4 regions of the Photobacterium carnosum genome follow, and region 2 is predicted to be linked to each of the others. Evidence: predicted binding sites of a transcription regulator. Region 2 holds the regulator's gene; each other region holds the start of a gene.
What was found. The regulator CRP, encoded in region 2, controls carbon source genes, mostly activating them, when cyclic AMP is high. The targets are predictions, from matches to a motif close to TGTGANNNNNNTCACA.
Positions count from the first base shown of each region.

Region 1: GLP24_RS10540 (NupC/NupG family nucleoside CNT transporter) is a predicted target of CRP. The motif match lies at 4,124-4,139, and genes of this name have one in related genera.
Region 3: malT (HTH-type transcriptional regulator MalT) is a predicted target of CRP. The motif match lies at 5,108-5,123, and genes of this name have one in related genera.
Region 4: nagE (N-acetylglucosamine-specific PTS transporter subunit IIBC) is a predicted target of CRP. The motif match lies at 6,156-6,171, and genes of this name have one in related genera.

Region 1 is NZ_WMDN01000009.1:82,148-90,128, forward strand. It holds gene secD (protein translocase subunit SecD) at 1-495, opposite strand, end outside; gene GLP24_RS10530 (hypothetical protein) at 748-1,395, opposite strand; gene GLP24_RS10535 (NAD(P)-dependent oxidoreductase) at 1,606-2,478, shown strand; gene GLP24_RS10540 (NupC/NupG family nucleoside CNT transporter) at 2,575-3,840, opposite strand; gene trxC (thioredoxin TrxC) at 4,331-4,765, opposite strand; gene GLP24_RS10550 (hypothetical protein) at 4,970-5,272, opposite strand; gene GLP24_RS10555 (GNAT family N-acetyltransferase) at 5,566-5,826, opposite strand; gene GLP24_RS10560 (hypothetical protein) at 6,018-6,593, opposite strand; gene GLP24_RS10565 (hypothetical protein) at 7,059-7,220, opposite strand; gene GLP24_RS10570 (transposase) at 7,460-7,981, opposite strand, start outside.
Region 2 is NZ_WMDN01000008.1:15,145-23,125, reverse strand. It holds gene GLP24_RS09480 (aminodeoxychorismate/anthranilate synthase component II) at 1-209, shown strand, start outside; gene GLP24_RS09475 (aspartate aminotransferase family protein) at 533-1,762, shown strand; gene astA (arginine N-succinyltransferase) at 1,867-2,883, shown strand; gene astD (succinylglutamate-semialdehyde dehydrogenase) at 2,897-4,357, shown strand; gene GLP24_RS09460 (DUF1338 domain-containing protein) at 4,398-5,195, shown strand; gene GLP24_RS09455 (hypothetical protein) at 5,275-5,457, opposite strand; gene crp (cAMP-activated global transcriptional regulator CRP) at 5,653-6,285, opposite strand; gene GLP24_RS09445 (OsmC family protein) at 6,668-7,072, shown strand; gene GLP24_RS09440 (phosphoribulokinase) at 7,149-7,981, opposite strand, start outside.
Region 3 is NZ_WMDN01000001.1:132,719-140,699, reverse strand. It holds gene GLP24_RS00625 (alpha-amylase) at 1-314, shown strand, start outside; gene GLP24_RS00620 (glycoside hydrolase family 36 protein) at 429-2,165, shown strand; gene malT (HTH-type transcriptional regulator MalT) at 2,251-4,965, opposite strand; gene GLP24_RS00610 (glycogen/starch/alpha-glucan phosphorylase) at 5,286-7,745, shown strand; gene malQ (4-alpha-glucanotransferase) at 7,898-7,981, shown strand, end outside.
Region 4 is NZ_WMDN01000012.1:40,814-48,794, forward strand. It holds gene GLP24_RS12370 (bifunctional molybdopterin-guanine dinucleotide biosynthesis adaptor protein MobB/molybdopterin molybdotransferase MoeA) at 1-1,443, shown strand, start outside; gene GLP24_RS12375 (DUF3581 domain-containing protein) at 1,628-2,344, shown strand; gene GLP24_RS12380 (sensor histidine kinase) at 2,465-3,799, opposite strand; gene GLP24_RS12385 (response regulator transcription factor) at 3,780-4,457, opposite strand; gene nagE (N-acetylglucosamine-specific PTS transporter subunit IIBC) at 4,642-6,024, opposite strand; gene GLP24_RS12395 (phosphatase PAP2 family protein) at 6,473-7,195, shown strand; gene GLP24_RS12400 (transcriptional regulator) at 7,276-7,632, opposite strand.

The DNA.
Region 1 (7,981 bases), on a different contig from region 2:
CTTACGGAAATCACCACGAAGATCATCAGTCAGCTGCTGGGCATGCTGCTTATAAACTTCTTTCATATCGACATCAAGTAAGAACTGCACACCACCACGTAAATCAAGACCTAACTTAATAGGCTCAAAACCTAGACCTAGCAACCATTTCGGTGCGGCAGGTTCTAATGCTAACGTTAAGCGGTCTTCATTATGAATAATGCTGTTTAACGCTTCTTTCGTATTGGTTTGTTCTTTGGTTGAATTAACCACCACAATAGTACGAGTTGGCTGCTGTTCAATAGTTTTGGCTTCAATGCCATTTTCTTTTAGAACACGTTGAATCTCAAAAGGTGTTGGCATCGCGCCGCCTTTCGCACTAATTTGTACTGCTGCATTTTCGCCATACCACGTTGGAATAGCACTAAGCAACATAATCGAAACCGTCACAATTAACACAACATATTTCCATGCTGAGTAATGATTCAGAATCTGTTTATTATTCTTTTTTCTCATTATTTTAAGCCATATCTCTAGCAACAAATCATATTGTTGCGACCGATAACACATCAGTAATTATTGTTAATTTTATTCTTAATAAATAAGAATGTCCGCTGATTATCGTATTCACAACAGATAACCTTGGTATTAATAATAGCTATTGATAGATTTAATACATAAATTGATAAAACGCTTTATGTGTCGATGAAAGCAACATCACTAAGTAAAGCACACCATGCCATAAATGACACAAGCACCAGTAATGTCTTATGCCGTAACGAACGAATGCCCGTACTGTGAATAGAGTAAATTAGATTCTTTCCAACCAGAGACACGAGATGATGAAGATTTTATCGTTAAAATCCAATCATTTTGCGGGCTGATGGGTTCTGCATACCCAATGGCAAGCATAGGTATAGGGAGTAAGGGGAGTTCAAACACTACTTCGAATGTTGGCGCTATTTCATCGGCGCTATGGTAGAAACTATTCAAAGATCGCGTAGAGATATTAATCATATTACTTAAATTAATAACGTCAGCACGATGATGCTTACCACTATGGAGTGGAATCTTAATATTAGCTGGAGATGGGAAATTCCAAACTAATCTAGTGCTATAAAAAGAAACAGGTAAACCATTATTACTTACATAGCGATCTGTTGGATGTTTTTGGATTGGCGATTGATCGCTCTTATGTTGAAGAGTAAGAGACTGATCAGTACGGCTGACCATATCAGGAGCCACAGCGATAGTATTAACAACATGGGTGCTAAATACTGGCGCTTCAATAACATCAGTATAAACAGGACTGGTCGAGGTGAAATGCATAATATTTGCTTGTGGCGATGCGGAAGCAAATGAACTTGCTCCTAGACATAACACCAATAATATAATGCGTAACACGATTGACATCATTAAATGTGACTAAACCAATCTGTAAAATAAAAGTGAGTGTTATGATAATTGCCAACACAGTTTGTTACAAGCGATTAATCTCGAATAATTAATCCTATTGATAAACCTCACTCATTTGCATAAAACACATACAACTGATACCCATTTACGCAATAATATAGTTTGTTATGATGTTAGAAATTGCTCACAATTAAAATCAAGGAAGTATTAATAATGACAGCAAATGTTGCTTTTTTAGGGCTAGGAACGATGGGTTATCCCATGGCAGGCCACCTCGCCAAAGCAGGTTACCATGTAACAGTTTATAATCGAACCCAGGCAAAAGCAGATAATTGGGTTCAAGAATATAATGGCACAATTGCCCTTACTCCTTGTGATGCGGTAAAAGAAGCCGACATTATTTTCACCTGCGTGGGTAATGATGATGACGTACGTGAAATCTATAAGGGTCAACAAGGCATTTTAGTCACCGCTAAACCGGGGGCTATTTTAGTTGATCACACGACAGCATCAGCAGATGTTGCACGCGAAATTGCCGATGCCGCCCATGCCATTGGTTGTGACTTTTTAGACGCCCCCGTATCAGGCGGTGAAGCTGGCGCGATTAATGGTTGCTTAACGGTTATGGTTGGCGGTAATGAAGCGGTATTTAATAAAGCCAAACACGCTATTGCACAATATGCAAAAGCAACAACGTTAATGGGTGAAACGGGTTATGGTCAAATAACAAAAATGGCCAACCAGTTATGTATTGCGGGTGTATTACAAGGGTTATCTGAAGCCGTAACTCTCGCTAAAGCGGCTGGTCTTGATATTCACACCATGACCGAAGTGTTAAAGCATGGTGCGGCAGGATCATGGCAATTAGAAAATCGCGCCCAAACCATGGCTGTAGATTCATTTGATTTTGGCTTTACCATTGATTGGATGCGTAAAGATCTTGCGATTTGCTTTGATGCTGCCGAGAAACTTAATGTTGAACTTCCATTAGCAAAACAAGTTGATGCTGAATATGAAAAATTACAACAACGTGGGTTTAACCGCGCAGACACATCAATCTTAATCAAGCAATTTGATAAATAGTGACTTAAAACACTTAGCAACAAAGCCGTAGCAATAACCATTACTACGGCTTAATTATTTTTTATATCTAGATTATTTATCTAGTAACAATATTCATTATAGCGCGACGAAAATACCCGCTAGCGTTGCACTCATTAAGTTAGCTAACGTTGCCGCCATTACTGCTTTAAAACCCAATTTTGCCACATCACTACGACGTTCAGGTGCCATCACACCAATTGAACCAATCTGAATCGCAATCGAACCAATGTTAGCAAAACCACATAACGCAAAGGTAATAATGACTTGAGTATGTTGTGATAATGTCTCTTTGATTGATGCAAAATCCATAAAGGCAACAAATTCATTTAGAATCAGTTTTTCACCAATGAATGTACCCGCAGCCATCATTTCATTAGCAGGAACACCAATAACAAATGCTAATGGAGAAAAGATATAACCTAGAATAAGTTGCATGCTAAGAGGCGTTGTTGCAAACCAATGCGATACGGTATCTAAACCAACCACAGAAGTTAAACTTGCTAAGCCATAACCCACTTGTTCTAAGCCTGCATTCGCCATCGCAATCACACTAACAAAGGCAATTAACATCGTACCAATCGCAACCGATACTTTCATACCGTTCATTGCGCCCGCAGCCAATGCATCAATTGCATTACTGTGCTCACTAGTCGCCATTTCGATTTCAACTTGTTCTTCTGGCACTTGTTGTTCTGGCACTAAAATTTTCGCCATTAACAAACCACCAGGAGCGGCCATAAAACTAGCTGCAATCAAAAACTTAAGATCAACACCTAAACCTGCATAACCACCCAACACCGAACCTGCAACAGATGCCATGCCACATGTCATTACGACAAAAAGCTCAGAACGGGTCATTTTGGCTAAGAATGGACGCACCAATAATGGTGATTCACCTTGTGATAAAAAGATATTACCCGTTGCCACTAATGATTCAGCGCGGCTAGTACCCAATAGTTTTTGAATCCCACCACCTAATACTCTAATTACCCACTGCATAATACCGAAGTAGTACAACAATGAAATTAATGCACTAATAAAGATCACTAATGGTAATACACGGATCGCAAATACAAAGCCACTTTTTTTAATATTCGATAAGTCACCAAAAACAAAATGAATACCAACATCAGCAAAGCTTAATAAGCCAGCAATACCATGACTCATTGCGCCAAGCATTTTTTGACCGAGGGGAACATACAAGACCAATGCAGCAAAACTTGCTTGCAGTACTAAAGCGCCAATAACAGTACGCCAATTGATCGCTTTGCGGTTATCTGAAAGTAAAATTGCGAATAAAACCAGTATGATAATACCGGCCAAACTAATTAACAACTGCATTATTTCGTCCTATTGTGTTCATAAGTGGGTGTCGAATAATGTAGGTATTGATTGTATTGTGACATCGGAAAAACATTTGCTGAGGGATCAACAAAAGATGGATATTACGCCAATATGCGTAAATAACTAAAGGGGTGTTCGTCCAATGGTACAACATACAAGTCACCTAAATTAACAAGCTACAGTTAACGCCGGTCCAACTCCGTGGGTCGTTCACATATCCTAGTGACAGCTTGTAATAAGGTGGCTGAACGTAATTGTTCTGGCCGAGGCGGGAGTATATAGAGATATTGGTCACATTAAAAATTTAGTATAGTGTTTTTTTACATTTATACGTAATTCGCATAAATAATAGCCTGAATACTACTTTTTTGACTGTTACATTGAAAAAAACGCACAAAAAAGCCCAGTTACTTTTACATAACGAGGCTTTAAGAATTCAATATACCACCAGCAAATATAACCACTAGATAAAACAGACCACTAACTATTATTTTGTTAGTGCGTTATTTAGCCATTCATTAAACGCTGTTTTAGGCATTGCACCATTTAACATATCAACCATCTTACCGCCTTTAAAGACCATAATGGTTGGAATGCTACGAATACGGTATTGGCCTGCCAATGCTTGTTGTGCTTCAGTATCAATTTTAACGAAACGAGCAGCACCATCACGTTCACTAGCCACATCAGCAAAGACTGGCGCAAAACCTACACAAGGACTACACCAAGGGGCCCAAAAATCAACAACAACAGGTTTGTCACCATTAATTAAATTTGCAAAGTTATCAGCAGTACCTTCAATTGGCATGCCATCAAGTAGTTTTTCTTTACAAGTACCACATGTCGCTTCATCGTTCACACGATCAAGGGGTAAACGGTTTAATGCTTTACAATGTGGGCAGCGAGTTGTCATGGTTGTCATAATGAATTTCCGAATCTAATTCTAAACTATTATTATTAAATCTATCCCTATCATTCTAAAAACAAAAGCTGTTTTTACTGATTAAACTGATAGGAAAAACCTATGAGTCTCAATTGTGCTATCTGCATCACTATCTAAGCTTACTAATAACTAAAACGAAACGGATTAAAAATTCACCTTTTTTAATCCGTTTAATACCGCTTATTAACTCAATGGCTGTGTTGCTACGGCATTATTTACCTTCGAGCAAGCTAAACCCAATGTATCAAGTTTGGCAACAAAGGCTTGAGCTTTACTTTCGCAGTAACCGACCTCATGGTTTGCACTCCATAACACTTGGCTACCGCTTGCTTTGGTGTATTTAACATCACAAGGTACTTTGTTACCCGGTTGACTATAAACCACCTCAACAGTGCGCTCTGCGCTGCCATCTTTACACACATACATATCTTCTGCCGATGCTTGAAAAGACAAAATAGACAACATCAGCAATAACATTACTTTCATAACAACCTCAGGATAAAAGCTTTAGTATTAAGTTTAGTCGGCTTGAGAATTAACACCTCAATCCCTCACATTTTATAATGCTAACATATGTATGATGTACTGCCGATTAACAACCACTCTGCCGACGACTATTACGTAATATTCTGGATCATATTAAAAAAACGGTCATCTGCGCTCGCAATGGTAAAACCACATCGAGTATATAAATGATAAGCAGGACTGATTTTAAACACTCTTAACCTCAACTGTTTTACGCCATATTCACGTGCTAATCGAACAGACTCCATAATAGCTTAAGCGCCAATACCTTGATTTTGATACTGAGAACTAACCTGAAGATCCCGCAAATAGCACTCATCATTATCCCATGCTAAGCAAATAGCACCAATGACGTCACCATCAGACAAAATATCCCAGTTATCGAGCCCTGTTATCTGTTCTACTATTGTTGGCAACGCCCAATCAACAGCATAATACTCATAATACGTACGCATATTGTTATACGTTAACTGCGCTGATGCCGATACATCACGGGTGGGTTGATATACAATCATTTGCTCTCATCCTTAAAGATCATAATTCTATTCAAGCTAACTTAATCAATATGATCAATAGCCATCATTCCCTACAGTGAGATTACGAACAAGAGAGAGGATCTACTCACCTCGCGTTGTATAATGTAGTTTTCATTGCTGTCTTTCTGGCAAACTTGATAACAACACATAATATATAAATAACCACATGATTATTTAACCCGCTCATATGTTTCTTTCATTTCTTCTGGAGCAATACCATATTCGTAATTAGCCAAATAACCATCTTTATAGACCGTCATTCCATTGTCACTCCAACTAACTTTAATGGTTGCCGTTTTACCATCTTTACTTCCCATCAGTTTGAGCATTTCAGTATCAATCAAGATGGCTTTTATCGTTTTAATACGTTTAAAAGATTGAAATTCACTCGATACAGGTAACTCACCATAAGTCTTAACCCAAGTAGACTTGGGAACTAACCATTGATTATAAATATTATCAGCAATCGGAGTTATTTTACTCGCAATCACAATATCATTTGTCACACGATTAGAGGTTTCAACAATAAAACCACCTTTGGTATCAGAAACATAAGTCGGAAATTCTGAACCAATTTCAGTATCTGTTGGTAAACGCCCTAAGGTTTTATCTTTCTTTACGAAAATTTGAGCATGTTCAAATTTAGCCATGATCTCAGGGATTTTCTGAAATTCAACGGGAGCAGCAAACACATTGCAAGTTAAAGTAAACATAGAAGCAGCAAATATAGTTTTTATAATTTTCATTATCTTATTCTTTAATATAAATAAAATATCACAGTCAAAATACTCTGTGAATAATGCAACATAACGGACAACAGCCAACACATTACCTATCTCATCTTACAAGGTAAACGCCCAGTGACTATTGATAGTTATAATTGTGCATTTCCTCGCATTACTCACTATTTGAATAAATCATTTAAGACGTTAACTACCAAAAATTAGAATATCACCTGATACTGTAACGCTAATAGAAATCAGCCACTTAACAGCGAAAGAGAACTACTGGACAGCCAAATATTTTTGTTCTTAAATAACGCCCTTAAAAAATAAACCATTCCACCAGCAATAAACCCTCAAAGCTAAAATTTACAGCCCATTATTGATAATTATTTGTTAAATCAACCTTATTTCCATATTTCAGGATCAACAACGCCTACAATCCTGACAGTTATTGCAGTATTTTTATCTGATTATAAGAAGCTATGTCTATTTAGGGTGTAACTGGTGACTCGCCAACTTTCCTTTGCACCAATGCCCACCAGCATGTTGTTTGAATGCACACATTTGAGACCATCTACCACTTACGTTAGCGTAATGTTCCATAAATTGTTCACTGTGCTCAAGCCAAGCATCTGCTGTTATTCCCATTTTCTGTAAAATCTTTGGCTGATTAGGGAGAACTACTGGACAGCCAAATGTTTTTGTTCTTAAATAACGCCCTTAAAAAATAAACCATTCCACCAGCAATAAACCCTCAAAGCTAAAATTTACAGCCCATTATTGATAATTATTTGTTAAATCAACCCTATTCCCATATTTAACGATCGACAACGCCTACAGTCCTAACGGTTATTGCAGTATGTTTATCTAATTATAAGAAACCATGTCTAACTAGGATGTAACTGATGACTCGCTAACTTTCCTTTGCACCAATGCCCACCAGCATGTTGTTTGAATGCACACATTTGAGACCATCTACCACTTACGTTAGCGTAATGTTCCATAAATTGTTCACTGTGCTCAAGCCAAGCATCTGCTGTTATTCCCATTTGCTGTAAAATCTTGGGCTGATTAGGAGCAATAAAACCTTTTTTATCATTTCGAATACATCGACCGGTCCAGTCAATCAGTTCAAGATAATCGGCAAAAGCAAAGTTTATACCTGCTTTTTTAGCTTGATGTTCAGCACCAACAAAGGGTAATAATTGGAAATGACTGTTATTTGATGAGGATGGTTTAGAGGGAGTTTTCGTTTGATTATATTCACGAATACGCTGCTGAATTGAGGTAAAATCTGATTGCTCTAATGACGGTGTAATACCAGTCCTAATCGGATTTAAATCAACATACATCATGCAAGAGAGTAACGCTTGTTCATCCAGTAGTGCTTGAGACTTAAACCGCCCTTC
Region 2 (7,981 bases):
CCGTTACCCGTTACCATTCTTTGGTAGTTAAAGCGGTGACATTACCTGATTGTTTTGAGATCACGGCGTGGACTGAATTAAATGGTCAATTCGATGAAATTATGGGAATTCGACATAAGACATTGGATTTAGAAGGGGTACAATTTCACCCAGAAAGTATTTTGACCGAACAAGGTCATCAATTATTGGCTAATTTCCTTCAGCGTTAATCCTTCTGCTACTACTTTTCTAACGTACTTATTGCTGCGCGAGTAAGTACGCTTCTCTGTTGTTATCATTCATTATCTTCGTTATTTGAGCCGCTTTTTTTTCGCTAAAATGCAATGTTATGCATTTGATGGAAATAGTTTCCTTAGCGGAAAGAATATTGGTCATAAGAGTGGTTAATCATCTTCTGTAAATAATGCATAACTATCGCGAGTGTATTTATTACTTAACACCTTAGTTTTAATAAAAATAGCTGTTATTGTTGGCAAAGGTTAATAAAATGTAAATACTAGTGATAAGGCATACAGCACAGAAGGACAGTGTGATGGCAACAGAAGAGAAACTGCAACGTTCGTTATTTAATGAGGTTATGGTGCCTTGCTATGCGCCGATGGATATTATTCCTGTTCGTGGACAAGGCTCACGCTTATGGGATCAACAGCAACGGGAATACATTGATTTTGCTGGCGGGATAGCGGTTAGCTGTTTGGGCCATTGTCATCCAGTGATGGTGACGGCATTAACCGAGCAAGCGCAAAAGTTATGGCATTTAAGTAATGTGATGACCAATGAGCCTGCTTTGCGCTTAGCAGACAAACTGACCCAACTCACTTTTGCCGACAAAGTCTTTTTCGCTAACTCTGGCGCAGAAGCCAATGAAGCCGCATTAAAATTGGCGCGTCGTTATGCCGTTGATAACTTTAGTGCCGATAAAGATCAAATTATCGCCTTTCATCATGGTTTTCATGGTCGAACCTTTTTTACCGTGACAGTCGGTGGTCAAAGTACTTATTCCGATGGTTTCGGTCCTAAGCCCCAAGCCGTTACTCACCTGCCTTATAATGATCTAGCAGCTATTGCTGAATTAATGTCTGATAAAACCTGCGCCGTGATGATGGAACCTTTACAAGGTGAGGGCGGTATAATTAGCCCAACCATTGAGTTTGTGCAAGGGGTGCGTGAACTGTGTGATAAACACCATGCATTGTTGATCTTTGATGAAGTTCAAACGGGTAATGGACGGACGGGAGACTTGTTTGCTTACCAAGGTTTAGGTGTCACTCCAGATATTCTCACCACTGCAAAATCATTAGGCGGTGGTTTTCCTGTTGCTGCCATGCTGACAACGACGGCACTTGCCGCTCACCTCAAAGTGGGTACCCATGGTTCAACCTATGGTGGTAATCCTCTCGCATGTGCGGTTGCTGAAGCGGTGATCAATACCGTTAGTCAGCCCGCAGTATTAGCCGGAGTGAAACAGCGCGAGCAATGGTTTCGTGAGGGATTAATGCAAATTAACCGCCGTTATCCTATTTTTAGTGAAATTCGTGGTAAGGGATTATTACTGGGAGCGGTACTTACACCACAATGGGAAGGTCGAGCACGAGATATATTGGTTGCAGCAGGTAAAGAAGGGGTGATGGTATTAGTTGCCGGGACAGATGTGGTGCGCTTTACACCTTCACTAGTGATTGATAAAAAAGACATCGATGAAGGGATGCAACGCTTAGAAGCGGCAATTGCGACGTTATATAACGCGCATTCTGAGCGGTGATTGAATGGTAATTGCGGGGTTAGTTAACACTAATAACCCCATTCTAACGCTGATTTCGAGCGGGGCAATGGCTGGAGTCATTGCCTACTTTAGGAGGGAATGTCATGCTCATTATTCGTCCTATTACTACCACTGATTATTCTGCGCTGATGCAATGTGCTGAAGCCTCGGGCCATGGTTTTACGTCACTGCCTATCAATGAAGATTTACTTCGTCGTCGTATTCAACATTCTCAAGCCAGTTTTAATGCCAACGTTACTTCACCAGGACAAGAAAGTTATCTATTGGTCGCCGTTGATAGTGACAGTGGCCAAGTGGTTGGTACCACTGCGATTGAGGCAACAGTTGGGCTTGATGTTCCTTTTTATAATTATCATTTAAGTACTGTCACCCATGCCTCGCGTCAGTTAGGGGTGCATAACACTGTAAAAGTGCTGACATTGGGGAGCCAATATACGGGTGAGACGGAGCTGTGTAGCTTATTTTTATTGCCCGAGTGGCGACAAGGTGTCAACGGACGCTTATTGTCTAAGTCGCGCTTTTTGTTGATGGCGGATCATCGACAGCGATTTGCTGACGTTGCCTTTGCTGAAATGCGTGGTGTGTCTGATGAGCAGGGTAATTCTCCTTTTTGGCAATGGTTGAAAGAGCATTTCTTTTCGATTGATTTTACTTATGCAGATTATTTAACGGGCATTGGTCGCAAAGGCTTTATTGCTGATTTAATGCCGAAATTACCGATTTACGTCAATTTACTCAGCAAAGAAGCACAAGCGGTGATTGGGAAAGTACATACCAATACTCGCCCAGCATTACAGCTGTTAGAACAAGAAGGATTTTGTTGCCGCGGTTATGTTGATATTTTTGATGCGGGTCCAAGTGTTGAATGTGACGTTCGAAATATTGAAACTGTGCGTCATTCGCAGCGCTATTCGGTCGATATTGGTGAACATAGCAGCCAACAACATTACCTTATTTCAAATTGCCAGTTAGCTGGGTTTCGAGCGGTTGCGGCTCCTATTGCGATTACGGCGCAAGGACAAGCCATGATGACCGCGGATGTTGCAGTCGCGCTTAATGTGAAAATGGGTGATGAAGTACGATTAGTTGCGCAATCATAATAAGGAGAATCGAATGAGCTTATGGATTAATAATCAATGGCTAGTGGGCGATGGTGAGCAATTTCAATCACTCAATCCTTATAATGATGATGTAGTTTGGCAAGGTCATGCCGCGAGTGTTGATCAAGTTGAGTGTGCTGTTGCCGCTGCAAATACAGCGTTTTTAAGCTGGCGTAATACGACGTTTAGTGAACGCTTAGCCATCATTGAACGCTTTGCTCAATTACTGCAACAACATCAATCGCAACTGGCACACATTATTGCGACTGAAACAGGTAAGCCATTATGGGAAAGTACCACTGAAGTTGCGGCTATGATTGCCAAAGTAGGGCTATCAACGCAGGCTTATCATGAGAGAACCGGCACCCGTCAGCGTCAACAGGCCAATACCACCATGATTGTTCGTCATCGTCCGTTAGGGGTAATGGCGGTATTTGGACCGTATAACTTCCCCGCTCATTTACCTAATGGTCATATTATTCCTGCATTGTTAGCCGGTAATACCGTGGTCTTTAAACCCTCAGAATTGACGCCCAATACCGCCCAACGGATGTGTGAGTTGTGGCAGCAAGCGGGTATTACTGATGGGGTGCTTAATTTGGTGCAAGGTGGACGAGCAACGGGAGCAGCATTAGCCATGGCAACTGGGGTCGCTGGGGTATTGTTTACCGGGAGTGCACAAACAGGACATTTATTGCATCAGCAATTTGCAGGGCAACCTCAAACCATGCTGGCCTTAGAGATGGGAGGCAACAACCCATTGGTTGTCGGTCAAGAGTATGGTGAGATTGAGGCTGCAGCATATACTATTATTCAATCGGCTTTTTTAAGTGCAGGGCAGCGTTGTACGTGCGCGCGGCGATTATATATTGCCACCGGAAAAGCTGGCGATGCTCTGTTAGCCCGTTTAGTCGCGGTCGCCTCGCAATTGCTGGTGGGCGATCCATTAGCAACCCCAGCACCGTTTATGGGACCATTAATTTCTGTTGTGGCGGCAGATCACATCATATTGCATCAACAACAACTCTTGGATGCGGGTGGCGTTGCTTTATTAATGGCAACTCGAGGACAAGGCGCAATTGTGACGCCTGCGATTATCGATGTTAGTGCTATTAGTGAACTCGCGGATGAAGAATATTTTGGACCGTTATTACACGTTAGTCGTTATGTCGATTTTACTCAAGCGGTCGCGAGTGCTAATCAAACCCGTTATGGATTAGCCGCTGGGTTAATTTCCACTGATAGCCAGCAATGGCAATATTTTATTGAACATATTCGCGCTGGAATTGTGAATCGTAATCGACCGTTAACGGGAGCGAGTGGTGACGCGCCTTTTGGTGGCCCTGGCGCATCAGGTAATCTTCGTCCAAGTGCTTACTATGCGGCTGATTATTGTGCTTATCCGATGGCATCTGTTGAGGGGGATGATGTGCAATTACCGTCTCAATTAGCGCCAGGAGTAAGCTTGAGCTAAGGTTTAATGAGTGATAATACTTTCAATAGGCAGGCTGATTATGGAATCTATTACCCAACTTTTTGATAGTTTATGGCGCGATTATAGTCAACGGTTATGCCCCTCTGCGGTGCAAATACAGCAGTTGTTAACTGAGGACGCGGCGTTACTCAATGATCATATAGCATTGCGTAGTTTTGGATTACCCAAATGTGGCTTAGCGGTAATTGCCGCGCCATTTATTGCCTTGGGGTACCAGCCACAAGCGAAATATCATTTTAATGCTAAAAAGTTGTATGCAGAATCCTTTATTCATTCCAATCCGTTACTGCCAAAAGTCTTTATCAGTGAATTACAATTAGCGGGGTGTTCTGCAGAATTACAACAAATGATACGGACATTGCTCGATCAGGTTGATGATGCTTATTTTCGCAAACCTGATTTTGTTTATAGTGGTCGTCCGTGGCAACTTGATTTTGCAACCTATCAATTTTTAGCCGCTGAAAGTGAATATGCGGCATGGGTTGCGGCGCATGGTTTTGGGGCTAATCATTTTACGGTCAATATTAATCAATTAGAGCAGTTCTCTGATCTTGAGGAGGTGAATCATTTATTACGTCATAACCAGTTTGTGATTAATCAGGCTGGGGGCGAAATTAAAGGTAATGCTGAAGTAATGTTAGAGCAATCAGCAACTATGGCTGATGTAGTAGGAGTGAGTTTTAGAGATGGTATTCATAAAATATCGGGTGGATTTTATGAATTTGCTAAACGTTACCCGCAAACCAATGGTGAATTATATTCAGGGTTTGTGACTGCTTCAGCAAATAAGATATTTGAAAGTACGGATCGTGAATAGAAAGCATTCATCGGTACAAAGTGAACTATCGCGTAATAAAAAACAGCACTGCGTCATATAAGTGCTGTTTAGAATAAAATTAATTATCTAGCGGCGAACCCCAAACTCCTGATTCATCAGCAGGGCAGCGGCGTAATCCTGTTTGTTGTTCAAGGTAGCAACGACTATCACTAAACCCTGTCATTTCAATGGTTGTTGGTTGACTGGTTAATACCCCAGGTACTGTGGTGTAACTATTAGCAGAAAAGCGTTCAATATCCATATTGACCATTATTGATTTAAAATCCATTTGTGAGCGAAATGTAGCATAAATAGATGCTATTACAAGTTAAAATTTAACAGTAATGCAGATGTGCTCAATGATTGCTTTTGGGTGTGACCATAAGGGGGAAATGATCAAAAAAAACCGCAGGCATAAGCTGCGGTTTCATCGGTGATCTTGGTATTACTAAAATAATTAGCGTGTACCGTAAACCACAATAGTCTTGCCGTGAGCAGAAATAAGATTTTGCTCTTCCAGCATTTTTAAAATACGACCGACTGTTTCGCGAGAACAACCTACGATCTGGCCAATTTCTTGACGAGTGATCTTAATTTGCATGCCATCAGGGTGTGTCATTGCATCGGGTTGTTTTGCAAGGTTAAGTAGTGTCTGTGCAATACGACCAGTTACATCAAGGAATGCAAGATCTCCTACCTTTTGACTTGTCACTTGTAAACGACATGCCATTTGAGCAGATAGACGCATTAAAATATCTGGATTAACTTGAATTAACTGACGGAATTTCTTGAATGAAATTTCTGCAACTTCACAAGGGCTTTTTGCACGAACCCAAGCTGTACGTTCTTGGTCATCTTCGAACAAGCCGAGTTCACCAATAAAGTCGCCCTGGTTTAGGTAAGAAAGGATCATCTCCTTACCTTCTTCATCCTTGATTAATACAGCAACAGAACCCTTCACGATGTAGTACAAAGTTTCTGCTTTTTCACCTGCGTGAATTAACGTACTCTTTGATGGATATTTGTGAATGTGACAATGGGAAAGAAACCACTCTAAAGTTGGATCTGTTTGCGGTTTACCTGGAACCATATTACTAACTTCCTCTGCATATGTTGCCCAACAATATGTTCTGTAGATATAACTCAACAAAATGGTGTGTTGGCAGGGTTACTCACTCAGCGGTTAGGCTGTGAGTTAACTTGAACTGGCTTAGAGTGTATCCTTTTTCTGCAGCTTTTTCTTGATATTGATCGAGCAGACTTGCTCATTTATGAGAGATAAGTGTGCACGTGATCACATCGTTGTGACTTAGTTGCCTAACGTGCCGTTTTAAAGTGGTTTTACTCTCTAATTTTACAAATATAAATATGCAACATTATTAACATAAAACAAAATAAACACTGTTTACATTGATGAAATTGTCAATGAAAATGAACTGAATTTCTGAAGAATATAGCTCAAGGATATAAATATGCAATCACGTGTGAAGTGGTTAGAAAATATGACGTTTGTAGGTCAATCTGCATCGGGTCATAGTGTTGTGTTAGATGGTAATGGCGGTGAAAAAGCCCCAAGTCCAATGGAATTAGTATTAATGGCTGCGGGAGGGTGTAGTTCAGTTGATGTTGTTAGTGGTTTACAAGAATTACAGCAGCAGATCACTGGTTGTGAAGTTGAAATCTCAGCTGAACGTCGTGAACAAGCCCCTCGAATTTTTACTCATGCAAATTTACACTTTGTTGTCACTGGTCATGATTTAAATGATCAGCTAGTGAGTAAAGTGGTGGCAGACTCTCTCGAAAAATACTGCTCAGTGTGTTTAATGCTGGGTCAAGGTGTCGAAATGAGCCACAGTTATGAGATTGTTGTGGCGTAACACGATGATGATTACGGTTGCTGATACCAGTGACCGTTAATCTAACAAAGTAATGGTTAATTAATATAGGTAATGATTACGCTATTTTGCCGTTTTCAATTAATTGTTCGAGCAGCGGGCGCATAATTAATTCCATCGCAAAACTCATTTTACCACCGGGGACAACAAGGGTGTTGTGACGTGACATAAATGAACCTTGAATCATCGCCAATAAATGCGGAAAGTCGACATTCTTTAAGCCACGAAAACGGATCACCACAAAGCTTTCATCTAAACTTGGAATACCTTTGGCGCTAACAGGGTTTGAGGTATCCACCGTAGGGACTCGTTGAAAGTTAATATGGGTGCGAGAAAATTGCGGGGTGATGTAATTTAAGTAGTCATCCATTGAGCGCACTATCGATTCCATTACCGCTTCTCTTGAATGGCCGCGGTCGCGAGTGTCGCGAATGATCTTTTGAATCCACTCTAAGTTAACAATCGGCACCATGCCAATCAGTAAATCAACATGTTGGGCTGCATTGGTTTCCCCATCAACCACACCACCATGTAACCCTTCATAAAATAATACATCGGTATTTTCAGCAAGCTGTTGCCAAGGGGTGAATGTTCCGGGCATTTGATTATAAGGTACGGCTTCATCAAAGGTATGTAGGTAACGCCGAAACTTGCCACTACCGTCTTGAGCATATTGTTCGAAAAAGTGGGCTAATTGCTCGAAATCATTGGCTTCAGCGCCGAAATAACTGATGTGGCGACCTTGATCTTTAGCTTTACGGATTTCACAATCCATTTCTGGGCGAGTGAAGCGATGAAAACTATCGCCTTCTAACCATGCCGCGTTGATGTCCATCATATTAAACATCTTGCGAAAGGCTTCAGAGGTGGTGGTTGTGCCCGCGCCTGATG
Region 3 (7,981 bases), on a different contig from region 2:
AAAGTGCTGCCAATGCGCTATTGTTAAGCCCTGGTGCCGTTCAAGTTTTTTATGGTGATGAGGTTGGACGAGATTTAGGGCCTTATGCCGATGATTTTCATCAAGGAACACGCTCTGATATGGTGTGGAATTTGAATGGTGATCAGCAAGATTTACTTAAGCATTGGCAAACTGTCGGGCAATTTCGTCAGCGACATCCTGCGGTTGGAGCCGGTGTTCACAATCAATTACCACAACAACAAGGTTATGCCTTTAGCCGTCAGTTAGGCGCGGATAAAGTTGTGGTGGCATTTATTGGTAAGCCTCAGAAATAAAAGAATATGATTATCCACTTGCGCTGAGATCTTTAATTTGTGTAAACGATCTCATTTTGTAGGGGTACAGTACGGGTAAAGTGGATAATCCTTTATTATTCTTGAAGTTATAAGATGTCCTGTATTCTAAATGCTATTGTTTTCCAACCTGCGGCACAAATTGTGATTTCTTTGCAGCATGAGCAGCTTCTTCCTTGTTATCAGTTAGATAATCACTCACAGATATTAAGTTCTTATATACGAGTTGGACGGTTTACTTTCCCTTATAAAGGCACCGAAACGATTATTGGCGATGGTTTTCAAATGTTAGCCCAAACAGGCGGTACGATTGATCAACCTGTTGCGATTGGCCGTTGCCCTGATAACAATAGTGAATACCGTATTTATCCGCAAGATGCGCCCAATCGTTACTATAACTATCTTGTTATTGAACAAAATAAGACATTCACGTTATTTGGATTTACATCATGCCGTCGTTTTGCGGGGTATTTTGAAATTCATGATCAAGCGGTGCATGCGTTTATTGATGGTGAGTCTTGCCAATGCCAAGTTGATGAGTCTGATCTATTAGCCCTTGAAAATATCATTACCATCGTAGGAACTAGCCTTGATGAGGTATATCAGCTTTTTGCACAAGCAATTAATGTTAATCACCCTAAACGAAATCAGCAGCTTGCATCTCCGATAGGCTGGTGCTCATGGTATGCCTATTATGCTGGGGTTTCCGCACAAGATATTGATTCAAATGTAAGCCGAATGGACGGTGACAATTCTGCCATTGAGTGGGTATTACTTGATGATGGTTATCAGGCTTACATGGGGGATTGGTTAACACCGTCAGATCGTTTTACGAATGGTATTAAAACGGTTATCGCTAATATCAAACAGCAAGGGAAAAAACCAGCTATATGGCTTGCTCCATTTATTGCAGAGCCAAGTTCAACTATTTTTAAACAGCATCCCGAGTGGTTTGTTCGTCATCATAATGGTGAATTATTAAAAGCAGAAACAGTAACCTATGGCGGTTGGCGGTGTACGCCTTGGTATATTCTTGATACTTCTCACCCACAAGTTCAAGCGCATTTAACTCACGTAGTAAAAACAATGCGTGAAGAATGGGGCGTCGAACTGTTTAAGCTTGATGCTAATTATTGGGGTACGTTGAAAGGGCAGCGTTATCAACGTGATTGTACGGGGGTTACTGCTTATCGTTTGGGAATGGAAGCGATTGCAAAAGGGGCGGGAACGGCTTGGTTATTAGGGTGTAATGCGCCAATGTGGCCATCACTTGGTTTAGTGGATGCGATGCGCGTTTCTGATGATGTTGAGCGTAATGATCATCGCTTTAGTCAAATCGCGCAAGAGACATTTTATCGTAGCTGGCAACATTTGAGTTTGTGGCATATTGATCCTGATTGCGCGACGCTTGTTGATCTTGTGAATCAAAAAACAGATCACCACAGTTATCTCTTTCATCGTGACGCATTATTAGCGGCTGGTGGCTTATTATTATCAGGTGATCCATTAGCGCAGTGGAATAGTTTTGCTCAGCAGAGTTTTTTACGATTAGTTCATCGTCAACAATTAACGCAACAAGCCGCAGTATTTAAAGATTTAAGGTTAACAACCGCAGAATTAGCCTTGCCATTGACTGATGGCTCAGTGCAACAGCTATATTTTGCGTTTAATTATATTGATGATGCCGAGCAAGAGATTTTATTAGAGGCAGAATATGCGACAGATTGGTTTGATTTCTGGAGTGGGGCGTGTGTCGCTAAAAACACGTCTACTTATACAATAGCAATGGGATCCGGATTAGAAAGTCATGTGTTTTATACCGTTAAGGCTTAGTTTTCTTTTGGTTTTAGCTGATAACAACTAACGGTAAGTGAAAAAGTGAAAATCCCAGCAATAGGTGATTATTGCTAGGATTTTTTTATGCTGCTAATCCGATCAGTTTTAATAAACTTTCAGCAGTTTCAATGGCCTGATGACGATTAATAATATTTAATTTTTGATATAAATTACGAATATGAGTTTTAATCGTTGTGGCGGCGACATCAAGTTCATTTGATATTTGTTCATTGCTATAACCCGCATAGATGAGCCCTAAAACCTGCCATTCTCGTTGTGTGAGTGGGCTAGAACGAATAAGTTCAGGAATATTGGGTAATGCTAATAGCTTATCAACAAAATTCTCATCAAAATGTACAACCCGAGCCCGTTCTTTACTGGTCATTTCCCGTAATAAATATTGGCAACGGTGTAGTGTTAATTCGTCTAATTTTTTATGTTCAACCAGCGTTTGGAGTAATGTATTGATATCATCACCGACACATAAAAAATCACTGATCATCCCTGAATTATTGCTGACAGTAAGCACTTCATTTAAGGTGGTTAAGGCTTGTTGTGGTTGCTCTGCTTGTTTATATAGTACTGTTTGAATTATTGCATTGCGATGATGATCTGTATGCAAATCATGTTCAATACAATGTTGTTGCATGGTGTTAAGTAACTGCTGCGCTTGATCTGTTTCTTTTAATAGAAGATAAGCTCTGACAATATTACGGGCGTGCAATTGTTGAAAATGATTACAGTATGATTTTGGTAGTGTGATGTTTTTTAACCATTCTTTGATGGCATCAGTATCGTTTTTAGCTTGCCAATATAGAAGACAACTAAAATCATGGTTTGCTAACCAATCAATATGATATGAGGTGTTTTTGACTAAATCATGGCATATATCAAGATAGCGGGTTGCTTTATCTAATTCACCTCGAGATATTGCAATTCTTGCGAGCATAGAATAAGCATGTAATGATTTTGATTTATCAAATGGGGTTAAAATTTCAATACATTTATGCGTGCATTGTTCTGATTCATCTAAACGATGCCAGCACCATAAAATCTGTGCTTTTAAGCGTAACGTAAATTCATGTAATGGAACTTGCTGTAAATGCTGTTCTTGTATGAGTTTAGTGGCGTTTTCTAATAATTCAAAAGCATGGTGAATAGCGCCTTGAGCAATAAGAATCTCAGATTGTTGAAGTAAGGCCCATAACGCTTGATGATAGAAATGATATTGACGTGCCATCTTTTCAGTTTGTTGCATCATAGATAACGCTTGGGTTAAATTTCCTAAGCAATGATGAACTTCACCAATGACCGATGTTGCAACAATACGACTGCGATAAGTCGTTGCAGGTAGTTGTCCTAAGGACTGTTCTGCTAATTTGAGTGCTTGTTGTGGTTTACTTTGATTAATCGCAACTTGTGCCCGTAATGCATTAAATTCACCTTGAATGGCATCATCCAGCGTTAAGTCGCGAGATATTAGTTCAGTTTCACTTTGTGATAATAGCTCACCCACATCATTATAACGGTGTTGGCTTTGTGCGAGCCATGCTTTTAATAAACATAAACGTGGCGAGCCAAATAAAATGTCTTGATTGAGTTTTTCAATGGCATTTTCAAGTAAATTTAATCCACCTTGATGGAACATACTCCAGCCATGAGCAGATAACAGATCGGTTAACAGTGGTTGATTCTCACTCTTAAGCGCATGAATAAGTGCCTGTTGATAATTATGCTGTTTTATCCATGCTTTGGCGGCACTTTCATGTAATTTATTTCGTTGCTGAGGGATTGTCGCATAACGTTGATGACGTAAAAATTCAGCAAATAAATTATGAAAACGATACCAATTATTATCACCTTCTAATGGCGTTAAAAATAGGCCAAAGCGGTTAAGTGTTTCTAACATTGCTAAAGCATCAGATCGTCCGGTTAATTCGGTAATTAATTCAGCATTAAATATGTCTAATATTGAACAATGTAATAAGAAATCTTTAATGTCTTCACTTAATTGATCAAAAACTTCTTCAGCTAAGTAATCCCATAAATGGCTACGATTAAAATTCACTAATGAGTGTGCTGAATCTGCTAATAAATTAGGTTTTTGTTTTGCATGCAAAGCGATAAGTTGTAATGCAGATGGCCAACCTTCAACTTGCTGTCTTAAGTTGCTCAGTAATTGACTCTCAACATGATCGGGCACTCGTTGATGGAAGAACCGTTGGGTTTCTTCTTCATCAAAAGCAAGGCTATCATGATCAACTTCAAGTAATAAATCACGAATACGTAAATTTGCTGTTCCCAATGGTGGAATAGTACGGCTGGTGACAATAAGTGTAATATTATCAGGCATGTGCTTTAAGAAAAAACGCATTCCTTCATGAATACTGTCATCATTAATAACATGATAATCATCTAATACGATGTAACATATTTCTTGATAATCGGCTAATTCAGCAAAAAGTGCATTGATTAATGTCGTAATACAAGCAAACTGACGGCGCTCGGCCATTGCTTGGGTTTTTAAACAGCTATTATTGGTGGCTTTATTTATTGCTTGGAGAAAATAATTAACGAAACGAAAGCTTTCATTGTCGTTTTCATCAATATTAAACCAACCAGTATGTGGAATATCTTTTAACCATTGCGCTGCCATTGTCGTTTTGCCATAACCTGCAGGCGATCGAAACAGGACTAATCGATAATTATTGGCTTGGTTAAGACTTTCAAGGAGGCGAGGCCGTAAAATCGCGTTATGTAATCGTGCTGGGCGAGTAAGTTTAGAAGGTATCCACATAATTAAGCTCTTTAAAGATCCATCATTTAAGGCTAGAAATAGGAATATATACGATAAACGTATTATTCTTGGTGCTTACTTTAACCTTCAGTACGATACAAACAAGATCTCTTATCATTCTGACTCTTCTCATCCCTATAAATTTGAGCTCTCTCACATAATATACGGATGAAGTGCCGAATTTTTACTCGCCGACTACCAATATTTTTCCTACGCCCTTTATTCTCATCCCCATAATCCTTTTATTAGGATGATGTTTCATTATTTGAATCAGTGCAGCATAGATACCAATCAATTAAATCTTACAGTGAGACATAATAATGAAAAAGCGTGGTCAAACACAACAATTTGATAAAGCCTCATTTAAGGCTTCAGTTAAAAAACATTTAGTGACTACTTATGCTCAAAATATTGAAACTGCCAGCGATAAACATTGGTATTTAGCTGTAGGTAAAGCACTTGCTGAAATTAGTACTGGCAATTTACTTGAAACAGAAAAGCGTGTTGCTAATGCAAAAACTCGTAGTATTAACTACTTTTCACTAGAATTTTTAATTGGTCGTTTAACGGGCAATAATTTAATTAGTCTTGGTCTATATGAAGAAATTAATGAAGCCGTTACTGAACTTGGTTTTCAGTTAACTGATTTATTAGAACAAGAACGAGATCCAGCCTTAGGTAATGGTGGTTTAGGTCGTTTAGCTGCGTGTTTTATGGATTCATTAGCAGCTCAAGAGTTTCCTTCTGTTGGTTATGGTTTACATTATCAATATGGGTTATTTCAACAGTCATTTCTTGATTGTCATCAAATCGAATTTCCCGATGCATGGCGTGAAGCAGAGGGTTATCCGTGGGAAGTTCAACGCCCAGAATTGAATCAATTTGTTGGTTTATATGGTGATGTTAGCTCTTATACTGATGATGAAGGACAGCAGCACCGCCGCTGGAATCCTGCCGTCACATTACAAGGCATTGCGTGGGATTTACCTATTATTGGTTATCAAAACCAATCGGTATTTCCGTTACGTTTATGGGAATGTCGAGCGCCTGTACCGTTTAACTTGGCTAAGTTTAGTGATGGTGATTATGTTGGCGCACAGCAAACGCAAATTGCGGCAGGTAATGTAACTAAGATACTGTATCCAAATGATAATCATGATCAAGGTAAAGTGTTACGTTTAACACAACAATATTTTCATTGTGCTTGTTCTATTGCTGATATTATTTGTCGTCATCTTAAAAATGGTCATGAAATTAATTCATTATCAAAATTTGAGGCTATACAGCTTAACGATACCCATCCAACAATTGCTATTCCAGAGTTGATGCGAGTGTTATTAGATGACCATAAACTAAGTTGGGATGATGCATGGGCAATTGTTTCAAAAACATTTGCTTATACTAATCACACCTTATTGCCAGAAGCATTAGAAACATGGAGTGAAGCTTTAATTGGTGAATTATTACCTCGTCATTTAGAAATCATTTTTGAAATAAATCATCGTCTAATGGTTCAGGTTGAAGCTAAATGGCCGGGTAATAATGAAATAAAACGTAAGCTTTCTATTATTGCTGAAGGTCAATCGCGAATGGTTCGTATGGCGAATCTTTGTGTGGCAAGTACTTATGCTGTTAATGGTGTGGCAGCGCTTCACTCTGAATTAGTAAAACGTGATTTATTTCCAGAGTTTGATGAACTATTTCCTGGACGCTTACAAAATGTGACCAATGGAATTACGCCTCGCCGTTGGCTTAAATATTGTAATCCACAATTATCAGCTTTAATCAGTGAAAAAATAGGTACTGAATGGCCTGCTCATTTAGAGCAATTAGAAGCTATTGCTCAGTTTGCAACGGATACTAAATTTCAACAACGTTTTGCTAAAATTAAGAAACAAAATAAACAACGTTTTGCTGACTGGGTTGCTGAAAATCTTGATATTGAATTAGATACTAATGCTATTTTTGACGTACAGATTAAACGACTACATGAATATAAACGTCAGCATTTAAATTTATTACATATATTATCGCTTTACCATCGTTTATTAAATGATCCAACATTTGATATGCATCCTCACGTATTTATTTTTGCGGCAAAAGCAGCGCCTGGTTATGCTTTAGCAAAAGACATTATTTATGCCATTAACAAAGTTGCCGATAAAGTAAATAACGATCCTCGCTTAAATGGTAAGTTGAAAGTGGTTTTTGTGCCGGATTATCGCGTTAGCTTGGCTGAAATTATTATTCCTGCGGCAGATGTATCAGAACAAATATCAACAGCTGGTAAAGAAGCGTCTGGTACGGGTAATATGAAATTAGCACTTAATGGTGCATTAACGATTGGTACGATGGATGGTGCCAATGTTGAGATCCGTGAAGAAGTAGGTGATGACAATATCTTTATCTTTGGTTTATTAGTTGATGATGTCGAAAAACTAAAAGCTGAGGGTTATAACCCCCATACCTATTATGAGCAAAATAGTCTATTAAAAGCATCGATTGATTTATTGGATAATAATGAATTTGATGCTACGGATTGCGCGGCATTTTCAAATATTCGTCATAACTTATTAGAGGGTGGTGACCCATATTTAGTTCTTGCTGATTTTGCTGACTATGTGAATGCACATAATCGTATTGATGCTGAATATCGCGACCAAACTCAGTGGGTTAAAAAGACCATTTTAAATACCGCATTAGTGGGTAAGTTTAGTTCAGACAGAAGTATTCGTGATTATGTAAATAATATTTGGCATTTAACTGCATTGCCTAAGTAATATTAATTCTGCATTGATGCCAGATTTGGCATCAATGCTAATTATTTTTTTTATTATTTTATATTCTTTATTTTTAGTTGATTAAATTTTTAATAATTTGATCATAACAAATCGCATCGTAGTGGAAGTAATTGCCGCTTATGGAGAAAACAATGAAAGATAGCCAAGTATTAAAACAAGTGGCAAAAGCTGCGGGAATTGCTGATAGTTATATTAGTGCTTGGGGGGAGGAAACC
Region 4 (7,981 bases), on a different contig from region 2:
CTCGATTTCCCTAAAATTGAATTACACCGTCAAGTGATTAATAAACCGTGGTTATTTCAAGACGATAACAATATTATTGCAATTGCGAGTGACATTAAAGCCGATACGACCTTACCGCAAATAAGCATTGATGATCTCGAACAATTAACCGATTTCGTGGTGCAATACAGTTCTCAATCACGACAACATCCAATAAAAACAGCAAGTTGTGATGATGTTCAGCTACAAGGTCTGTTATCGGTTGAGCAAGGTCGCCAGCGTATTCTTGCGCAAATAAAGACCATTGATAACCCACTAACAGTTGAGCTTAAACACGCACTGGGTCATATCGTACATACTGATATTCTCTCACCCGTAAATGTGCCACAACATACTAATTCAGCAATGGATGGTTACGCTATTCGTGGTGCAGATATTGATCTCAGTAGCTATACCGTTGTCGGTCAAGTGCTTGCTGGGCATCATTATCCACACCCATTACAAGCAGGTGAAGCGGTTCGCATCATGACAGGCGCACCCGTTCCTCAAGCTGCTGATACCGTGATTATGCGAGAACAAGCACATCAAGATAGTGACACTGTCACGTTTAATCTGGCTATGGGTGCGATTAAAGTAGGTCAAAATGTCCGTTTAGCGGGTGAAGATCTTGCGATTGATCAAGTTGCCGTCGCAAAAGGACAAACCATCACAGCACCAGAGCTTGGCATGGTCGCATCACTTGGGCTCAATGAAATAACCATCAATACTCCTCTTCGAGTGGCTATTTTCTCAACCGGTGATGAAGTACAAGCTCCCGGTGAAGCACAACGACAAAATTGTATTTATGATTCTAACCGCTATAGCTTATTTGCTTTACTGACTCGTCTAGGTTGTGAGGTAGTTGATTTAGGTATTATTGAAGACAGTAAAACCGCGCTTGAAGCGACATTGAACCAAGCTAGCCAACAAGCTGACATGATTCTCTCTTCAGGGGGTGTCTCTGTTGGTGATGCTGACTACATTAAAACTATTCTTGATAAGCTAGGAGAAATTAATTTCTGGCGAATCAATATGCGCCCAGGTCGTCCACTCGCCTTTGGTCATATTAATGATATTCCGTTCTTTGGTTTACCGGGAAATCCTGTCGCTGTTATGGTGACATTTTTACAATTTGTAGAGCCCGCGATTCGTAAACAACAAGGTTATCAAGATTGGCAACCACAAACATATACTGCCATTGCAGCAGAACCTCTGCGTTCTCGTCTTGGACGCACTGAATATTTACGTGGTTATTTTAAGTGGGATGCTAACGGTCGTCTTACCGTAAAAACAATTGGTTCACAAGGTTCAGGTATTTTACGTTCAATGAGTGAAGCTAATTGCCTAATTGAAATTCCTCCACAGCAAGAATATGCACAAATCGGTGATAATGTTAGCGTGATTCCACTTGAAGTACGCTTATAACCAATAATGCATTCATTTATATGACTAAGCCCAACAATATTCGCTGGGCTTTTTTATGCCAACTATTATTAGTATGAATTTTATCAATATATATATTTACATTAATATCATCTGGCTAGACCATTAAAGTGATGTTTATGTTGTAGAATAGCGGCAGTCTTATTTTTAGGTATTATAAGTAAACATGTTTTTAGATTCATATTATTCAGATAACAGCGGTGAATTATCTTTTACTCGTGCACAAGCAAGTCATTTTGCAAAACGCGTAGCCGGTGACTTTAACCCTATTCACGATGAAGATAACAAGCGTTTTTGTGTACCTGGCGATCTGCTATTTTCGGTTCTTTTAGCGAATGTTGGCCTTAGCCAAAAAATGCGCTTCGAATTTGCAGGCATGATCAATGAATCAAGCTGCCTACTTATAGATATTAAATCCCCTACAGAGCTAGCAGTGATCGACTGTAAGGGTAAAGTTTACATGGATGTTAAACGTAGTGGCGAAACAACAAAAGATGAAGTGCTAATTTCACAAGTCACTAAAAACTATGTGCACTTTTCGGGAATGAACTTTCCTCACATCATGGTTCCATTGATGAAATCTAAAGACATCATGATCAACCCAACACGCCCATTGGTGATCTATGAATGCATGGAACTTGATTTCACTCGTTTAGACCTTACTGCGCCCACTGTTGAGCTAACCGATTCTATTATTGAAGTAGAAGGAAAGCGCGGGAATGTAACCCTTCATTTCTGTTTTAAAGAAAATGGGGAAATTGTAGGTACAGGCAGTAAGCGCATGGTAATGAGTGGCTTAAAGCCTTATTGCCAAGATAGTATTGATGACTTAGTGTCACGTTTTAATGAGCGCAAAGACAAATTTAACGCCATTAACAATTAATAGTTAATTAAGTCATCGTTAATCAGTCTCATTCATTATTACTCAAGAATGTATTACTAAGAAAAAGCCCAACCGACTATCGATTGGGCTTTTTTGATGGTAATGATATTTAGTGATGTTTTATTGATCTTTACTGCTAACTTCAGACGCGAGAGGTAAATACAATCGTGATCGTAATCCTGGATGATTATCACTGAAAACTAACTCACCATTATGGCGAATAACCACCGCTTCAACTAGCGATAATCCTAATCCAAAACCTTGATGGGTACGGCTACGATCAGCGCGAAACATAGGTTCACGAATACGTTTTTTATCTTCATTTGATACCCCCATGCCATTATCAATCACAACCACACCAAAATGATCAACAATAACATCAATAACACCCATCTCAGGCGTGTACTTAATTGAATTTTCAACCAAATTATAGACAGCCCTAAATAATAAACTAGGCTCACCTTGTAATCGGTATGGTTGATCTTCTCTAAAGCTCAGTTGCTGCTGTTTCTCATCTGAAATAGGTAATAAGAACTCAACCACATCACGACATACTTGAGACAAATCGACCCATTCTTTGTCAATATGCTGCTTGCCACTGTTTAAATTAGCAATTTCCAACATACCGTTAAACATACTAAGCAATACTTCTAAGTCATCATGGCATGCTTCTAATTCTGTTGTATATGGGGCTGTATTTTGGGTTAATAACCGTTCTAAGCGTAGTTTCATGCGGGCAATAGGCGTACGTAAATCATGAGCCATACCAACCGACAATGCCTTTAACGACGTCTCTTTTTTCTCTACCTGTTCTATCATGAAATTAAGATGCATGGCTAACACATCAAACTCATCATCATTGGTACTAACGGGTAACTTAACCCCTTTTTCACCTAATATAACCCGATTCATTCCCTGATTAACCCGCGCTAATTTTTTCAATATTACAACGGCAAATAATGAAGCTCCTGCCAGCATGATAATAACGGGGATAGCAATTCCAGAAAGTAACATTGGAATAACCGTCTCTCGGTACGATTGCATAAATTGGGGATTAATCTTTATGACTAACTCCATTCCTAAAGGCAATGTTACCACCTGAGATAATTGGGCAGTTTTACTTGGACCAAACATCAATGACGCCGTTGGATAAAGTAACAGTTCCTTATTAATGCGTTTTCCCGGCTGTACAATATAACTAAATGTCGTATTACTTTGCTTGCGTTGCGCTATCGTTCGGTATAATTCAGCGCTATCACCTTTGTTAACTATCATCGAAAACAAATTAGCTTCATTAACCAAATCACGTTTTAATTGCTGGTGGTAAAACGTTTCAGAACTAACCACTACCTGATTGATAAATAAAATAAAAATAAAAGCGACACAGGTAATAAAATACATCAACACTTTAAAAATAGTTGATCGCGACAGGTTTTCAGACCCGGCGTAAGACATAACCAGCCCCTCGAACGGTATGAATTAAACTTGGCTCACCATCTGATTCCAATTTCTTACGTAAATTAGCGATATGAACATCAATCACATTGGTTTTAGGATCAAAATGGTAGCTCCACACCGATTCAAACAGACTCATGCGAGAGACAACACTTTCAACATGTTCCATTAAGTATTGCAGTAACAAAAACTCTTTTTGCTGTAAATTAATCAGTCGAGAACCTCGCCAGACTCGATGTGATTTAATATCTAATCGTAAATCATCATAGCTATATTCAGACGAAACCGTTGCGACTAATTGATTACGTTTAACAAGAATATTGGCGCGAGCAACAAGCTCAGCTAACGCAAAAGGCTTCGTCAGATAATCATCGCTTCCCGACGTTAAGCCAACAACACGATCTTCAACGCTATCCATTGCACTTAATATCAGCACTGGCGTGTGGTTTTCCGCTGCCCTTAATGCTCCTAGCACTTTCAAACCATCTAATTGCGGTAACATGCGATCTAAGATAATAAGTTGATATTCATAACGGGTTGCCATCATTAAACCTTGCTGACCATCTTCCGCTTCATCGACTACAAAACCCTGCTCTTGTAATCCCCTCGCAATAAATTCGCGGGTTGTGAGGTCATCTTCAATTACTAATATTCTCATTTCATGCCTAAACCTAGATCTAATCACTCATTAATGCTTTACCCGTAACTCTTTAATATTATACACCGTACACATTTATTCTTAGGTATAAAAAAACGGCCTACCAGAAGGTAGACCGTTTAACGCGACCATAGGGGGAAGTTATGAAATCGCGAATACTTTCTCTTACTTAACGAATGAAGACTTAAAGTGCTTTCATTTGGTTAGCAATAATCTCAGCTTGTGGACCAATAATAACTTGAAGGTTATTTGAGCCTACGTTTACAACACCCTTCGCACCTAACTGTTTTAGTTTAGCGTCATTGATGATTGTACGGTCAACAATACCTAGGCGAAGACGAGTAATACAAGCAGAAATATCAGTTAAGTTATCTTTGCCACCTAGTGCTGCTAGGTATTGTACTGCTAAATCAGCTTTGCTGTCTGTATCAGGGTTTGAATCTTCTTCAGGTGCATCTTCACGACCCGGTGTTTTAAGATTGAACATCTTAATCGCACCAACAAAGATCACGAAGTAAATAGCGCCAACCACGAAACCCATTGGAATGATTTCCCATGAATTATGCGCTGCTGGAGCATTATAGTTCAAGATGTAATCAATCAAGCCAGATGAGAAGCTAAATGCCATGTGAATATTAAGCATTGATGCAACAACAATACTCACACCCATCAAAATAGCGTGTACTAAGTACAAACCAGGTGCTAGGAACATGAACATAAATTCAATTGGTTCTGTAATACCGGTTAAGAATGCAGTTAATGCAACACTTAACAACATACCACCAATTACTTTCTTATTCTCTTTCTTAGCTGTTACATAGAAAGCCAATGCTGCACTTGGAAGACCAAACATTACAACAGGGAAGAAACCACTTAAAATACGTCCTGCAGATGGGTCACCCGCAAAGAAACGTGAGATTTCACCTGTAACAATTTGACCTGTAGCTGGATCGGTATAGTTACCAAACACAAACCAAACCATACTGTTAAGAATGTGGTGTAGACCAAGTGGAATCAATAGACGGTTAGCAATACCGTATACAAATTCGCCTGGCATACCACTAGTAAGAATCCACTTACCTAAATGGTTGATCCCATCTTGCACTGGAGGCCAAACAAGGCTAAAGGCAAAAGCAAGAATCAATGCAACTAAACCTGTGATGATAGGTACAAAACGTTTACCACCAAAGAAGCCTAGGAATTCTGGCAATTTAATTGCATGGAAACGGTTATACAATAGACCGGCACATACACCAATAATAATACCACCAGCAACACCTGGGTCGACATCAGCATTTAGCGTTTTCATTGCAGCCATCATGATGAAATAACCAACCGCTGCCGCAATTGCCGCTGCTGCTGAGTTATCTTTTGAGAAGCCACCAGCAACACCCATAGCAAATAAAAGCGCTAAGTTTGTGAAAACCGCCTGACCACCTGCTGCAATAAAAGGTATGTTTAATAGATCGGGTTGTCCAATACGTAATAAAATACCAGCAATAGGTAATACTGCGATTGGAAACATTATCGCGTTTCCTAACTTTTGGAAATGTCCAAGAATACTCATTCCCTTCTCCATATCATCACATTAAAATTAATAAACAACATATGTCGTTTAAGCATGTGCTAACCATACAGTAGTTCGCAAAACTTAGTTCAAGATAAACATTAAGTTTTCTTAATGTTTGCGTTATTTCACGTGACAACCTTCACAATTTAAGAAATATCATGAAAATTAATTATAATAAATTACAAATTTAACATCTAAATAACCGCCAAATTTGTAAACTTTATGAGTATAAATTATTATCTTATTGTTTAAGAAATAAAAAACATAAACATTACCTGACAAATAAGCATAGAAGTTGTTATCCAACGATTTTATTAATGACATTTGATACAATTTATGCGAAAAGAAACAGCCGATATTAAACCATGAAAAATATCACGTTATAACAGTCTTATTTTTTATGGCTTACTTAATTATTACATAATGATAAGATTGAACTCTCTCGATGATGACTTTTATATCTAAAAAATTACCTAATTTTATTGCATTAGGCTTATTTGCAATATTGCTATTTATTGCAATTCATATATTCCCAGTGCCTGTGTTAACTACGCCAGTAAGTAGTGCGGCGGGTATTACATTTGCTTTATTAACCGATAGTGCTGGCAGTCCGTTTTTCCTTATCACCTCCGCATTATTGTGTCTTACCCCTGTTTTTATGCGGTTACCAAAGAAAACCATCACTAAAGTATGGATTCAATTTGGTATCTTATTAGTGTTAAGTTTTGTCACTAAAACAGTATTAAAACATGAAACAGCCATTCCTCGCCCTTATACCTATGAGTTACAACACTTACATTTGGTCGATTCACCTACTGCTTTCTATGCATTAGATTCAGCAGCTAAAGATAATGTCGTAAAAGAAGCGTCTGCCTATGTCAGCCCTTGGCGTTTACGCAGCTGGGAAGGTGAAACAAACTACTCATTCCCTTCTGGTCACACTATTTTTGCAGCTATCTGTGTTTTATTTTGGGGTGGTTTTTTTATTCGCCAAGGTAAATATCTTATCGCAAGTGGCTTAATCATTTGGGCAACAGGTGTCGGTATTAGCCGCTTATGGCTAGGTATGCACTTCCCTTCTGATGTCATGGGGTCAATACTCTCAGCCGCAGTGCTTTATTTCTTTGTTCCTGAATGGAATGAAAATACTAAGAAAAACAGAAAATAACATATAATCACTAATAAAAAAAAGGCTCATCGAATAATACGATGAGCCTTTTTTATAAAATAAATAATCTTATGGCAAACCTAACTAACACTCGGAATATGTTCGTACTCAACAATAAGTTGATTACCAACGTATGTTACTTTCTTAATTTCGCCATCAAAGATAAACGTATTCTTAACAATAGAGTTTACTAGCGATCCTTTTTGTACCGCTTCACGCAACGAAGGAAGTATTAAAACTGGATCAATATTTAAAATGCCACAAAAATCATTAACAAACTGATGTCGAATAACAGAATCCCCTCGCAGAATGTCTGAAAATTCAAGTTGCGTTAACTCTAGCTTTTTAGCCATCTCTATTTGAGTTATACGCATTTTTGCTTTGTAGCTCATCCATGTATCGTGCAAAACTCGACGATCTTTTTCAGTATATTGCATTTCTTTTCCTAAAGGCGCTTTCAATACATTAAATAAACCCAACGTTATTCATCACAGTGCGCAAGGGTAAATTTAAACGAATTGATTTTTTTATCCATAAATTAGCTGTAAGAATATGTGTCAGTCATTCATACGAGCAATATAATATAGGTATATTTCATACTTTATTACAAGTTATTCATTGTTGAATTGCAGATTAAACCTATAATGCATAAAAATCATAAAGGCTAAGTTAATCATCAAAATGATACGTCATTGGTTCTATTTTATTGTGCATAGCGTGCTAATCCTCACTGTATTAACCAATACAGCGTATGCACACACCACAAAAATAATGCCAATGCCATAT